3 regions of the Bradyrhizobium sp. McL0615 genome follow, and region 2 is predicted to be linked to each of the others. Evidence: predicted binding sites of a transcription regulator. Region 2 holds the regulator's gene; each other region holds the start of a gene.
The links. The regulator LexA, encoded in region 2, represses DNA repair genes until DNA is damaged. The targets are predictions, from matches to a motif close to TGTTCNNNNTGTGTTCNG.
Positions count from the first base shown of each region.

Region 1: ACPPVP_RS24350 (single-stranded DNA-binding protein) is a predicted target of LexA. The motif match lies at 1,754-1,771, and genes of this name have one in related genera.
Region 3: ACPPVP_RS11765 (PA0069 family radical SAM protein) is a predicted target of LexA. The motif match lies at 2,504-2,521, and genes of this name have one in related genera.

Region 1 covers NZ_CP188254.1:5,127,041-5,131,966, reverse strand. Annotated here, with positions in the region: gene ACPPVP_RS24360 (outer membrane protein) at 1-531, opposite strand, end outside; gene ACPPVP_RS24355 (outer membrane protein) at 713-1,462, opposite strand; gene ACPPVP_RS24350 (single-stranded DNA-binding protein) at 2,024-2,512, shown strand; gene ACPPVP_RS24345 (DUF2306 domain-containing protein) at 2,908-3,306, shown strand; gene gyrA (DNA gyrase subunit A) at 3,512-4,926, shown strand, end outside.
Region 2 covers NZ_CP188254.1:5,255,474-5,260,399, forward strand. Annotated here, with positions in the region: gene ACPPVP_RS24930 (hypothetical protein) at 1-161, opposite strand, end outside; gene ACPPVP_RS24935 (HAD family hydrolase) at 290-913, shown strand; gene glp (gephyrin-like molybdotransferase Glp) at 925-2,136, shown strand; gene lexA (transcriptional repressor LexA) at 2,349-3,050, shown strand; gene ACPPVP_RS24950 (hypothetical protein) at 3,289-3,708, shown strand; gene ACPPVP_RS24955 (hypothetical protein) at 3,718-4,029, shown strand; gene ACPPVP_RS24960 (ComEC/Rec2 family competence protein) at 4,037-4,926, opposite strand, start outside.
Region 3 covers NZ_CP188254.1:2,446,275-2,451,200, reverse strand. Annotated here, with positions in the region: gene ACPPVP_RS11780 (ribonuclease HII) at 1-77, opposite strand, end outside; gene ACPPVP_RS11775 (GNAT family N-acetyltransferase) at 137-664, opposite strand; gene ACPPVP_RS11770 (VOC family protein) at 773-1,228, opposite strand; gene ACPPVP_RS11765 (PA0069 family radical SAM protein) at 1,322-2,482, opposite strand; gene ACPPVP_RS11760 (glycosyl transferase) at 2,672-3,244, shown strand; gene ACPPVP_RS11755 (bifunctional helix-turn-helix transcriptional regulator/GNAT family N-acetyltransferase) at 3,384-4,313, shown strand; gene moaB (molybdenum cofactor biosynthesis protein B) at 4,539-4,926, opposite strand, start outside.

The DNA.
Region 1 (4,926 bases), 130 kb from region 2:
GCTCGTTTGATTATATTCGACGCCGGTTGCGGTGAAGAAGGTGCTGTATTTGTTGTCGGTGACCGCAGCGCCACCCTTCACGTACCAAAGAACGTTGTTCCAGGCGTAGCCGACCTGGCCGGTGAATAGGCCGATGGCGTCGATCTTGGTCTGGTTGGTTGCGGGAATTCGCACCGTCTGGCTGGCATTTGATCCCCGCAGGTTGGCCCAATCGCCCTGGGCTTCAACGCCGAACACCCAGCTCGCGGCCTGCCAGCGGTAACCGATCTGGCCACCGGCCAAACCGCCCGTCGCGTCGTGGCAGCCCTCCGAGTTCGGCGTGACCGCATTGCCGTTATCGTTGGTGATGGTCCAGCACGCGCGGCTCGATGCGCCGCCGCCGTTGAGGCCGGTATAAAATCCGCTCCAGTCATAGACCGCGGCAATCATCGGGGCTGGCGCCTTGGTGTAGGGGCGCGCCGCAAGATCGGCCGCCGAAGCCGAAGCCGTCAGTCCAATCGCGCCCACGGCGCCAAGCAGCAATTTGTACAAGGTGAGTCCCCAGCCAAGGTTGATGGAACCGACGGTACAGGCACCGCCTGGCACTTGGCTGTAGCTTGCGCGCCACAAATGGACAGAATGTCGCACTCCCAGAGGTAGCGGGGGGATGCAACCAAGCAAAAAGGCCGGCGCGAGGCCGGCCTTTTCAGTATTCGATTATTGAATGCGAAGATCAGTACTTCGCGATCACAGGGCCACCCCAGCGGTAGTTGACGCGGACGGTGACGAGGTCGACGTCCTGACGGATGCGATCGGTGCCGAAGAACACGCCGCCCGGCGCGTTGAAGGTGACGGTCCGATCCTGCATGAAGAGATGGTCGTATTCGATAGCGGCCGACCAGTTGGGGGCGAAGCCGTATTCGAGGCCTACACCAACCACACCGCCCCAGCGGGTGTCATCACCGGCGGTGCCGACGATGACGCCTGTGGGAACATCAAAGGCGCGGAACCGATCCGCCGTAACAGCCGCGCCGCCCTTGATGTAGAACAGAACGTTGTTGGCGGCCCAACCGACCTGACCCGTGAAGAGACCGAAGGCGTCGATCCGCGAGTCATTCCTGGCGCCGGGGAACAGCAGGCTCACATTGCTGCCCCTGAAGTCGGCCCAGTTGCCTTGGGCTTCGAGGCCGAACACCCAACTGCTGGCCTGCCAGCGATAACCGATCTGGCCGCCGGCGGTGCCGCCGGTGGCGTCATGGCACCCCTCGGCTCCGACGAAGGCGCCGCCCGGTGTCACGAAGTCCCAGCACTTGCGGCTCGAACCCCAGCCGCCGTTGGCGCCGATGTAGAAGCCGCTCCAGTCGTACACGACGGCGATCGGCGCCGGCGGGGCTTTGGTGTAAGGACGCGCCGCGAGGTCGGCGGCTGCCGCAGGTGCGGCGAACGCGATGAGAGCAACCGTACTCAACAGAACCTTCTTCATGGGTCTATCTCCAGGTTTTGTCCGCTTCCGTTGGTCCCGAAGCGTTCTCAAAATGACGCGAGCGTCCCGCGCCGGTGGTAATTTTATAGCGCGAGTCGCCCAGAAATTGCGTCTCCGAATTGCAACACCCGTGAGCCAAAACATGGACTCAAGCATATGATCTATATGCGTTATTCCCGTTACTGTGCGGAACTCTAGGTTCCATTTTGGCGTTTTCGGGCCTTAATTGCGGCCAACTCAAGTCGCCGTCTGGTTGAGCTGCAAGTTGGACCGATGGCGACGTGGGACTGCCGGAACAAAGCTGGAACGTACGCGGGCGCGATGCTATATGTGGACAACGGCATGTGGATAACCGTTGACTTGCCGAGGGATCGCTAAGTCGGCGGCGCTTGCGGGCGTATAGGGTCGTTTCAGATGTCCGGAAGCGGACGCGAAAGAGCGGACAAACACAGTCAAGAAAACACAGTCAAGAATTGGCAACAGGTCAAGAATTGAAGGCGGCCGGCACGCGACGGCTGGACCAGTGATTTTTGCCGGCGATATATCGAGTGGAGAGCGGCGATGGCGGGAAGCGTAAACAAGGTGATTCTGGTCGGCAATCTCGGCAAGGATCCTGAAATCCGGCGGACACAGGACGGGCGGCCGATCGCCAATCTGAGCATCGCCACGTCGGAAACCTGGCGCGACAAGGGCACCGGCGAGCGCAAGGAAAAGACCGAGTGGCACCGCGTCGTGATCTTCTCTGAACCGCTGTGCAAGATTGTCGAGCAATATCTGAAGAAGGGCGCCAAGGTTTACATCGAGGGCGCGCTGCAGACCCGCAAATGGACCGACCAGAGCGGCGTCGAAAAGTACTCGACCGAAGTCGTGCTGCAGGGCTTCAACTCGACCCTGACCATGCTCGACGGCCGCAGCGGCGGCGGTGGCGGCAGTTTCGGCTCTGACGATGCCGGCGATTTCGGCTCCAGCAGTCCCAGCTCCGCGCCGCGGCGGGCGGTGGCGGCAGGCGGCGGTCGCAATAGCGACATGGACGACGATATTCCGTTCTGAGGCCGACAGCCGCCGATCGCACGGCGTTCTGCCTGAACCATATATCCGGACAAAGCGCGGGGTATGCCTCCGCGCGCCGTTCCGGGCGTACCCAGCACACGACCGCAGCGGGGAAAACGCAGATGGCCGGCACCACGCCCGGCCATGGCGGCAGGCGCGCGTTATCACGGCGCTGGCAGAAGCCTTAGGGCCTGACTTCATTTTCGGAGGAAAGGCGTGACGTCCAGAGATCGCGCGACGGCAGGTCGACGCACTGTTTGAACTTGACATTGTAAAGATAAATGTAAATATGTCTTACATTGATGCGGGCTCGCATCGGTGTCTTGGCGTCGACTGGGGTCGGCTTCATCACGCGTTCAACGCTGCCTTCGATCAGACCTTCCGGGGAGTTTCCAATGTCCCTTGCGCCGCTGCTGGATGCCGCCCCTGCGATCCCTGTTCATGCCTTCGCGGCGATGGCGGCCTTCGCGCTGGGCGTCATCCAGTTCGCGGCGCCGAAGGGAACGCTGCCGCACCGGACGGTCGGCTGGATCTGGGTCGCCCTGATGGCCACCGTCGCGGCGAGCTCGTTCTGGATCCATGAGATCCGCTTGCTCGGGCCCTGGAGCCCGATCCACCTGCTGTCGATCTTCACCCTGATCGTGCTGCCGATCGCGGTATGGAGAGCCAGGCGCCACAGGGTCGTCGATCATCGCCGGATCATGACGATGATTTTTGCAGGCGCGCTCGTCATTGCCGGCCTGTTTACGTTCCTGCCGGGACGGATCATGCACGCGGTGGTTTTCGGCCCATAGGCCGATGCTGGAAAAGGCGTGTCAGTGCCCGCTTTTCGGGGCCTGAAAATGCCCCCTCCGGCGAGCCCGCCGGGGCACCCCGGCGATCCCTGTAAGTCCATGAAAAAACGAGCGGAAAAACGACCTCTCCAGCCCGCTTCGGGGTGGTTATTGGAGGCCTGATGCGCTATATGATTCTCAGCTGAGAATTGACCGGATTCCCCCTTTGTCTGACCCTGAAGATAACAAGCCCGGCGAACCGCCGGAGCCCTCCGATATCCGTCCCGTTTCCATCCTCGACGAGATGAAACGCTCCTACCTCGATTACGCCATGAGCGTGATCGTGGCACGTGCGCTGCCGGACGCGCGCGACGGGTTGAAGCCCGTGCATCGCCGCATTCTCTACGCGATGCACGAGAACGGCTTCGAGTGGAACAAGTCCTACAACAAATCGGCGCGCACGGTCGGCGACGTCATCGGTAAATACCATCCCCACGGCGATCAGTCGGTCTATGACGCGCTGGTGCGTCTGGCGCAGGATTTCTCCATGCGCGTGCCGCTGATCGACGGCCAGGGCAATTTCGGCTCGGTGGACGGCGATACGGCGGCCGCCATGCGGTACACCGAATCCCGCCTGACCAAGATCGCGCAGACGCTGCTCGACGACATCGACAAGGACACCGTCGATTTTCAGGCCAATTACGACAGCCGCGACCGTGAACCGACGGTGCTGCCGGCGAAATTCCCGAACCTTCTGGTCAACGGCGCCGGCGGTATCGCCGTCGGCATGGCGACCAACATTCCCCCGCACAATCTCGGCGAAGTCATCGACGCCTGCGTGGCGCTGATCGACAATCCGGCGCTGACCATCGACGATCTCATCAACATCGTGCCGGGACCGGATTTCCCGACCGGCGGTATCATTCTCGGCCGGCAGGGCATCCGCTCGGCCTATCATCTCGGCCGCGGCTCGATCGTGATGCGCGGCAAGGTGACGATCGATACCATCCGCAAGGATCGCGAAGCGATCATCGTCACCGAAATTCCGTTCCAGGTGAACAAGGCCACCATGGTGGAGCGCATCGCCGAACTGGTGCGCGAGAAGAAGATCGAAGGCATCTCCGATCTGCGCGACGAATCCGACCGTGACGGTTTCCGCGTCGTCGTCGAACTGAAACGCGACGCCGTGCCCGACGTGGTGCTGAACCAGCTCTATCGGTTCACGCCGCTGCAGACGAATTTCCCGGCCAACATGGTGGCGCTCGACGCCGGCCGGCCGCAGACGATGAACCTGAAGGACTTTCTGACGCTGTTCATCGCCTTCCGCGAACAGGTGGTGACGCGACGCACGAAATTCCTGCTCAACAAGGCCCGCGATCGCGCTCACATCCTGGTTGGCCTCGCGATTGCGGTGGCCAATATCGACGAGATCATTCGCGTCATCAGAACCTCGCCCGATCCGACCACCGCGCGCGACACGTTGATGTCGCGCGACTGGCCGGCCAGGGACGTGGAAGCGATGATCACGCTGATCGACGATCCCCGGCACCGGATGGCGCCCGACGGCACCGCGCGGCTATCGCTGGAGCAGGCCAAGGCCATTCTCGAACTGCGCCTGCAGCGGCTGACGGCGCTCGGCCG
Region 2 (4,926 bases):
CTCCGGTACGCCCGCTCGGCGTCCTTCTCGGCCGCGATTTCCGCTGGCGTCTTGGGTTTGTCCTCCTCGCCATATTTGGCGGGGCCCTTTTGGGCCAAGGCAGATCCCGTCAATAGCCCGATCACGGCGATGGCGCCCAGAACTTTGCCAACAGCTTGCATGCGACTACTCCCTGAAACAGGCGACAGCCTTAGCACAGCTTGCGCACGGGCTTAAGCGGCGGATTGGGCTTCGAAGCGAATCCCGGGGGCCCGTTGCTCAGCCCGGTCCAGTTTTGTAAACGATTGCCATGAATTTGCCCGCCCCCTCCTCCGTCGACGTCCTGCTGTTCGACCTCGGCCGTGTCGTGCTCGATATCAATTTCGATTCCGTAATGGCGAACTGGGCGGGGCACGCCGGCTGCGCGCCCGCCGACCTCGCCAGGCGTTTTGTCGTCGACAACAGCTTCAAACATCACGAGACCGGCCGGATCGACGACGCGGCGTTCTTTGCGGGCCTGCGCCAGTCGCTCGGCATCGGCCTCACCGACGCGCAGTTCCTGGAAGGCTGGAACGCGATCTTCAGCGGCGAGATGCCGGGCATTGCGCCGCTGCTGGCCGGCGCCGCACAACGCCTGCCGCTCTATGCGTTTTCCAACACCAATCCGGCCCATGTCGCGCATTTTTCGGAGGCCTATGCCGGCGTGCTCGGCCATTTCCGCGAGATATTCTTGTCCTCCAGCATCGGTTTGCGCAAACCCGACGCGGAGGCCTATGATCACGTGGTAAAGGCAATCGGCGTGCCAGCGTCGCGGATCCTGTTCTTCGACGACTCGGCCGCTAATATCGAAGGGGCGCGGGCGCGCGGCCTTTGTGCCATCCACGTGACATCGATGGATGACGTGGCACGGGCACTGACTGCACTCGAAGTCTAGGAGCTGTGCCCGTGGCCTTGATGCCCGTCGCCGATGCGCTTGCTGCGATCCTTGCGGGCGCCGAACCGTTGCCCGAAGAGGCCGTGGCGCTCGATGCCGCGCATCATCGCATCCTCGCGCGCGACGTCGCCGCGCGGCGGACGCAGCCGCCGCAGGCGATGTCGGCGATGGACGGCTACGCGGTGCGCGCGGCGGATGCCGCCGATCTCTCCGCTCGGCTGAAGGTGATCGGGGAGGTCGCCGCCGGCCGCCCGTTCGAGCGCCAGGTGGGCAAAGGCGAAGCGGTGCGGATCTTCACCGGCGGCGTGATCCCTGACAGGGCTGACGCCGTCATCATCCAGGAAGACACGACCGTCGACGGCGATCATATCACCATCACGGAAGCCGCCGTTTCCGGCCGGCATATCCGGCCCGCCGGCGTCGATTTCCGCGAGGGCGACGTGCTGCTCGCGCGCGGACGCCGCCTCACCGACCGCGACCTGTCGCTCGCCGCCGGCATGAACTATCCGGAGCTTGCGGTGCGCCGCCGCCCGAAAGTGGCCGTCCTCGGCACCGGCGACGAGCTGGTGATGCCCGGCATAACCCCCGGTCCCGGCCAGATCGTCTATTCCAACGGCTACGGGTTGCGGGCGCTGGCGCGCGCCGAGGGCGCCGAGGTGGTCGATCTCGGGATCGCCGCCGACACCGTCGCCGACACCGCGCAAGGCATCCGCCGGGCGCGGGAGGCGGATGCCGACATCCTGATCACCATGGGCGGCGCCTCGGTCGGCGACCATGACCTCGTCAAGCGGTCGCTGGAGGCCGAGGGCACGGCGATGGCGTTCTGGCGCATCGCGATGCGGCCGGGCAAGCCGATGATGCATGGCCGGCTCGGCGCGATGCGGGTGATCGGCCTGCCCGGCAATCCGGTCTCCTCCTATGTCTGCGGCTTCCTGTTTCTGGTGCCGTTGATTCGCGCATTATCGGGCCGCGACACCATCCATCATGTGCGCGAAAGCGCCGAACTGGGCCGCGACCTCGCCGCCAACGACCAGCGCGAGGATTATCTTCGGGCCCGCCTCGAAGTGCGCGACGATGGCACGCTGATTGCGGTGCCGGTGACCCACCAGGACTCATCGCTATTGGGGAATCTCGCTGCGGCACGGGCACTTGTGATACGTCCGCCGTTCGCGCCGGCAGCGGCCAAGGGTTCGCCTTGCGAACTGCTCCGGCTGCCGGAATGACACCCTGAACGACGCGCCTGGCGGGGTCTTCGGCCGAAGCCGCAATGCGTTCACCTGAAATTAAGTGGTTGCGGAACACATATCGAACATATAGTGTCCGTTCATGATTTGTTTCGACTGCTAGTGTCTGTGACTGGGAGTTTTGGGGACTCCCGCGATGGGCCCTGGAGATTCGAAACCGAAAGACTGTGCCAACCGGGGGAATGCTCGCGATGCTTACGCGCAAACAGTATGAACTTCTGCGTTTCATCAACGAACGGCTGAAAGAAGCCGGCGTACCGCCCTCCTTCGACGAGATGAAGGACGCGCTCGACCTGCGCTCGAAATCCGGAATCCACCGCCTCATTACGGCACTGGAGGAGCGCGGCTTCATCCGCCGCCTGCCCAACCGCGCCCGCGCCATCGAAGTCATCAAGCTGCCGGAGCTGGCTGCCGCCAGCAATGGCCGTCGCGGCTTCACGCCGAGCGTCATCGAAGGCACGCTCGGCAAGCGAACGGTGAGCACGCCTACTGCCGAGGACGACGGCAACCGCCCGGTGGCCGTGCCCGTGATGGGCCGGATCGCCGCCGGTACGCCGATCGAGGCGCTGCAGACCCGCAGCCACACCATCAGCGTGCCGCCCGACATGCTGGGCTCTGGCGAGCATTACGCGCTCGAAGTGCGCGGCGATTCCATGGTGGATGCCGGCATTCTCGACGGCGACATGGCGCTGATCCAGCGCAACGAGACCGCCGACACCGGCGACATCGTGGTGGCGCTGATCGACGAGGAGGAAGCCACCCTCAAGCGCTTCCGCCGCCGCGGCGCCTCGATCGCCCTGGAGCCCGCCAACGCCGCCTACGAAGTCCGCATCCTGCCGCCGAACCGGGTCCGGATTCAGGGCAAGTTGATCGGGCTTTATCGCAAATACTGACCGATTGGCCTTGCGGACACGACTGCGACGCCCCGGCCTTCGGCCGGGGTTTTTTGTACGCGCATGGAACCAAACTGCGTTAGCGCGTTTGTGATTTAAACGCAGTGCGCCAGCCGCAGAATTGCCTAGAAACAAGAAAACGCTGTGCGCCAAGTCCGCTCTAAATATGTCCACTCTGATAGGGGCCTGTGCCTCCTCCCAGACACGGGTCAGCTATCTCAATTGAGGGAGCCATCCGATGTGTGACTATAGCCTGCATGCTGTGAAGACGCGGCCTGCCGAGGTCGGCGAGACGCTGATCTCCACGACGTTCCGCGGTACATCGACCCGCGGCTTTGCGTCGGAACGCGAACCAGCAGTGGCGGTCTGCATGCTTCCCGGCACCGAACTCGCGTTCGCCCAGGACGTCAGATACGACAACCGCTGGATCTGGACCCGAACCACCGACTGGCGGGTCGGCAAGTTCAACCAGATCGAACCCGAAGTGGCCGATCGCCACCACGATGCGATCGAATTTCCGGACGGAAGCCATGTGCTGGTGACGCAGCTTTGCGAAGGCCAGCGCGCCACCGTGCTGCAATTGCCGGTGACCGAGGGCGAACGTGCGGCGAAGGTGACGGAAGCGGCGCCGCGAACCGAATCCATCGTGACCGGTTAAACGACGCGCATGAGATCCGCCGGTTCAGGCCGGCGGATCATCGTGATATGGTTTTTCGAGAAACCAGGCACCGAGGGGCTGTCGGTGGTCAACAAGGTTACATGGCAAAAAGCCGGACGCGTCAGCGAGCCCGGACGGTACATGTTTCGGTATGGCTGGCTCACCGTCACAGCCGAAGACCTCGCGGTCTGGCAGCGATTCCCGGAGGCGTCGTTCACGCTGGTCAACCTGCCATCGGACCCCAACTCACCCGAGGAGTTTCATCTGGGCGCGTTCGAGATACCGGCAGACCCTTCAAGTCCCTCGCTCGACGAGCATTGAAGGCCGTCTATTCCTCCGCCTGAAGATCGGCCTCGGCCGGGGTGGCGTCCACGGTGCGCGGCGGCACGACACGGGGAGCAAGCACGCTGGCGTCTGTATCGCCGTCGTCGGCCATCGCCGGCGACCAAGGGCGGTCGATCCCTCTCGGCTTCACCGCCTCGACGACAAGTCCCTCACGGCCGCGGCGCAGGGCCATCGCGCCCTGCCGCCGCAGCCGGTCGGCATCGATGACGGACGCCGCGCATGAAGCGGGCGCCTGCCGCAGCGTCACGATGAGTGCCGCGCGCTCGCAATCGTCCGAAAGCGCCTCGGGCCTGAATGCCTGTGCGACCAGGCCGCCGCCGGCGGATTGCATCACGCAGCCAAGATCGTCGCACGAGACGCCCGCGGTGAGCGAGGCGTCAGCCGCGGTTCGCGCGTCGGCATCCGCCGCCAGCCACTCCTTCAGCAGGAAAGAATCCCGGGAGCCTTTCACTGCATGCATCAGATGCAGCCGGCCGTCCTGGCCGCGAACGCCGACATTGCGGCCGTCGGCGGAGATCAAAATATCCGGCTGCGGCACCCTCGCCGCCCACAGCGCCGCCACCAGCACCAGCACGGCGCCCGACCAGCGCAGCGGCGTGCGCAACAGGCCGACCAGGATGATGCCCGCGCTGGCCGCGATCAGCGGGCCGATGCCGAACGCCGGCACCCGGCCGACCGCGCCGGGCAGCGCCGCGACCCATTGCGTCACAAAAATCATCCAGTCGATGCCGATGCCCATGAGCGCCCAGAACACGCCATCGAAGCCGAACGGCATAGCGAGGAGGCCGAGCAGGCCGGCCGGCATCACGACCGCCGACACTACCGGCATCGCTGCCAGATTGGCCAGCACGCCATAGGGCGTGACCCGGTGGA
Region 3 (4,926 bases), 2.8 Mb from region 2:
ATGACGCCCTTGAGCGGCCTGGCTTGTTCCTTGCCGGCTTTCTTCTCGATCTTCTTGGCGGACTTGTCCCGAATCATGGCCGGGATCGTGCGCAAGCGCGCAGCACCGCGCAACTGGAAACCCGGCGCAATTCCCGTTATTCAGCGCGCCGCCGTCGCCACGCCGCGGCCTCAATCACATAAACGCCCCGACTTCCGCGCCTGGGGTCCGCAATCGTCTCCAGATGGCGCATGCCGAGCTTCTCGAGCGCATGAATGGAAGGTGCATTTCGCGGATCGACCAGCCCGAGCAACCTGCCGCATTTGAGTTGCTCAAACCCAAAAACCAGCTGCGCCTCGCCGATTTCGGTTGCGATCCCCCTGCCCCATGCCCGGCGCGCCAGGACAAACCCGATTTCAAAATCGTCGGCTCCCAGTGCGCCGCAGGGGGCCAGGCCGGCAAAGCCGATGATGTCGCCCGCAGGCTTTTCCGTCAGGACCGCAAACCCCGTGGGGCTGCTGCCGAAGGTGAAAAATCTTCGGATGAAATCTTCGGCGGCGTCCCCGGCCATCGGCGTCCCGGAAAATGCAAAGCGCATCACCTCGCCGTCGCCGAAGACCAGATCTTGCAGGATCGATATGTCCTCTTCGACCGCTGCGCGCAGAATCAGGCGCGGCGTCGTCAAGATGACGAGCGGCTGCTGTTCCGATACCAATGCGGGCTTCTGGTCCATCACGCCGCAATACGGCAATTCACCGGCAGAGAGAAGCGGCAGGCCATACCATCGCGGGCTCTAATCCGGCAGGTGAACCCGCCGGTCGGCGCCGACTTCGATGCCGGGCGCGACCACGACTTCCCAGGGGTGACCATCGGGATCGCTGAAATAGCCGGAGTAACCGCCGTAATCGGTCTTGTGCGCGGGCTTCAACAGCGAGGCGCCGCAGGAGATTGCGAAATCCAGCACCGTATCGACCTCTTCGACGGAGCCGCAATTCCAGGCGAGCGTCGCTCCGCGAAAGGCTTTCGGCCGCGGCTGATCCGGCAGCGTGGCGTCGGCGGCGAGTTGATCCCACGGGAAAAGCCCGATCACCGTGCCGCCGGTATCGAAGAAGGCGACCGCCTCGCCGGTCGCGCGCATTTTCCTGACAAAACCAAGCGCCTCGTAAAAAGCGATGCTGGCGCGGATGTCATTGACGCCGAGGGTGATAATCGTGAACCGCGGGGTTGGCGCCTGCAATTTTGTACTCATGCTACTCCCTCCGCGTCATTGCGAGCGCAGCGAAGCAATCCATGTCGCAGCATGACGGATAGATGGATTGCTTCGCTTCGCTCGCAATGACGATCAGAACAAACTCAGTTGCTGTCCGCTGCGCTTCGGCTTGACGAAATGATCGGTGGTCAGTTTCGAGCGGCGCTTGTTGAGGCCGAGCTTTTCGCAGGCGATCTCGAAGCGCCGCCCGATCATCCAGGCCATCGGGCCGGTGCCCTTCATCCGCGTTCCCCATTGCGAGTCGTAGTCACGCCCGCCGCGCATGTCGCGGATCAGGGCGAAGACGTGACGATAACGGTCGGGATAGTTCGCCATCAGCCATTCGCGAAACAGATCGCGTACTTCCAGCGGCAGCCGCAGCAGCACGTAGCTTGCTTCCTTGACGCCGGCATGGGCTGCGGCATCGAGAATGCGTTCGATCTCGGAATCGTTCAGCGCCGGGATAATCGGCGCGACCATGACGGTCGCGGGAATGCCGGCCTCCGACAATTGCCGCAGCGCCTCCAGCCGCTTCGGCGGCGTCGAGGCGCGTGGCTCCATGGTGCGCGCCAGCTTGGGATCGAGCGTGGTCACTGAAATCGCGACCTTGACCAGATTTCGCTTCGCCATCCGCTGCAGAATATCGATGTCACGCGTCACCAGCGCCGATTTGGTGACGATGCCGACGGGATGGCCGGCTCTATCAAGCACTTCGAGAATCCCGCGCATGATTTTGTGCTCGCGTTCGATCGGCTGGTAGGGATCGGTGTTGGTACCGATCGCGATCATGCGCGGCTCGTAACCCGAGGCAGCCAATTCCTTCTCGAGCAATTCCGGCGCGTCGGGCTTGATCAGCAGCTTGGATTCGAAATCGAGCCCGGGCGACAGTCCGAGAAACGCATGCGTCGGCCGCGCGAAGCAATAGACGCAGCCATGTTCACAGCCGCGATAGGGATTGATCGAACGGTCGAAGCCGATGTCGGGCGACTCGTTGCGGGTGATGACCTTGCGCGAGGTATCGAGCGTCACCGTGGTCTTGAACGGCGGCAGTTCGTCCAGGCTTTGCCAGCCATCGTCGAAGGCGACCCGCGCTTCGGCCTCGAACCGGCCGCTCGCGTTGGACTGCGCACCGCGTCCGCGCCGCCGCTTGCTCTCGATCGCGACCGCAAGCTCGGCAAAAGGTGTCGCACCCGCCGGTTCGGAGGGCGCCGTGACCGGCGGGTGCTTGAGGGCATGAGAGGATGCTCGGCTCATGGAGCGAACATAGCACGTCAAAGGAACAAATCAAGAACATCATCAACAACAATTCACAGCGAGGCGCAGATGTCGGAATGGCATTCGCGCCAGATGCCGCAAAAAACTGCACGCCAACGGCTGCTTTGATTATGACAAGGTGATAACAGTGCAGCGTTTTTCCCCGTTTGAGCCACCGAAGCCTCATTCATGTTGAGCGTGATCATTCCAACCGAAGGGGTCGAGCAGCCCGCCGTCGCAACGCTGGCGGCGCTGGTGCCGGGCGCCGCCGCCGGCGTCATCCGCGAGGTACTGTTGGTCGACAGGGCCGCCAACGGCGTCATCGAACGGGTGGCCGACGTCGCCGGCTGCAGCTTTCTGGCGTTTGAAGGAACACGCGCCGCGGCATTGGCCGCCGGCGCGCGGGCGGCGCGCTCGCCATGGCTGATGTTCCTGCATGCCGGCGCGGTGCTCGACAACGGGTGGATCGAAGAGACCACGCAATTCATCCAGAACGTATCGAGCAGCGACCGGCCGCGCGCGGGGGTGTTTCGCTACGCCCGCTCGCCCTATTCCGACGCGCGGCTGCGCGACGGCTTCAAGTTCGTCGCCCGCATGATTACCGGGCCGTCGGCGGAACAGGGGCTGCTGATCGCGCGCGATCATTATGAGCGGCTTGGCGGCTACCGGCCGGATTCCCGCCGTTCCGAGACGCGGCTGTTGCGCCAGCTCGGCCGCGCCTCGCGCACCCAGTTGCGTAGCCGGATCATTGTCGTCGCCTAGCGCGGCGCAGATCCAAAAATCGCAAAACAACCCCATGCAAAGTAGGACGGGCCTGACCGCCTCGCCGGATGCATGCCATCAGAATATACTTGCCAAAGGCAACTATATATTTGACAATGGCAATTATCGAGGTAATGCCATGCCCCAACCGGATTCCGAACAGGAAGTCGCGGCCGTCCGCGCCTTCAACCGCTTCTACACCCGCAAGCTCGGCGTGCTGGACCAGCAGCTCCTGAAGAGCCCGTACTCGCTGAGCGAGGCGCGGGTGCTGTACGAACTCGCCCACCGCCAGGATCTCTCGGCCAAGGAGATCGGCGCCGAACTGGGTCTCGATGCCGGCTATCTCAGCCGGATCGTGCAGAATTTCGATGAAGCCGGGTTGATCACCCGCGAACCGCTGCCGTCCGACCGTCGGCAATACCAGCTCGCATTGACGGCCAAGGGGCGGCAGGCGTTCGCAAAACTCGAGCGCAGTTCAAAGGACGACGTCGCGGCGATGCTTGGCTCGCTGCCGAACGGCAGCCGGGAGCGCCTGATCGGGGCAATGGCCGACATCGAGCGACTGCTCGGCGATGGCAGTGCCGCACCACGACCGGCGACGTTACGCGAGCCGCGCCCCGGCGACATGGGATGGGTGGTGCAGAGCCACGGCGCGCTCTATGCGCGCGAATACGGCTTCGATTCCTCTTTCGAAGGTCTCGTCGCCGAGATCGCGGCGAAATTCATCGCTTCATTCGACGTGTCGCGAGAGCGTTGCTGGATCGCCGATATCGAAGGCGCGCAGGTCGGTTCGATATTCCTGGTGCGGCACACCGACGATGTCGCCAAGCTGCGACTGCTGCTGGTCGATCCAGCCGGGCGTGGACAGGGATTGGGTCAACGGCTGGTCGGCGAATGCATCGCGTTCGCGAAGGCCTGCGGCTATCACCGGATCACGCTGTGGACCCAGAGCATCCTCGTGGCCGCCCGCAAAATCTATCAGGAGGCTGAGTTCAAACTGGTCGCCACCGAGTCCCACCGCAGCTTCGGCCAAGACCTGGTCGGCGAAACCTGGGAACTCGAACTTTGAAGCCGGGGCGTCGCGATACCCCGCGGCGCGTCACGCCGGACCTTCTCGATTTTTACATCAAGCGCGCCCATGCGTTGCGCGAAGAATGGTATCGCGGCATGTGGCGCACGATATCGGCGTGGTTCGCCAGTTGTAGGATGGGTAGAGCGAAGCGAAACCCATCAATCCCACGCGCGGAGAGATGATGGGTTTCGCTTCGCTCTACCCATCCTACGAAGCAGCCGGTCAGGCCGACGCGCCTTGGGCTTTAGGCCGCCGCAGGTGCTCGTCGAGCCGCGGCATGATCTCGACGAAATTGCAGGGCCGCGTGCGGTAATCGAGCTGGGCGGCGAGGATGCCGTCCCATGCATCGCGGCAGGCGCCCGGCGATCCCGGCAGGCAGAAGATGAAGGTCGCGCCCGCCACGCCCGCGGTGGCGCGGCTCTGCACCGTCGAGGTGCCGATCTTGGCGTGGCTCAGCATGTGGAAGGCGATCGAAAAGCCGTCCATCCGCTTTTCGAACAATGGCTCGATCGCCTCCGGCGTCACGTCGCGGCCGGTGAAACCGGTTCCGCCGGTCGTGATGATCGCATCGATGCTCTCGTCGGCGATCCATCGCTTGATGATGATGCGG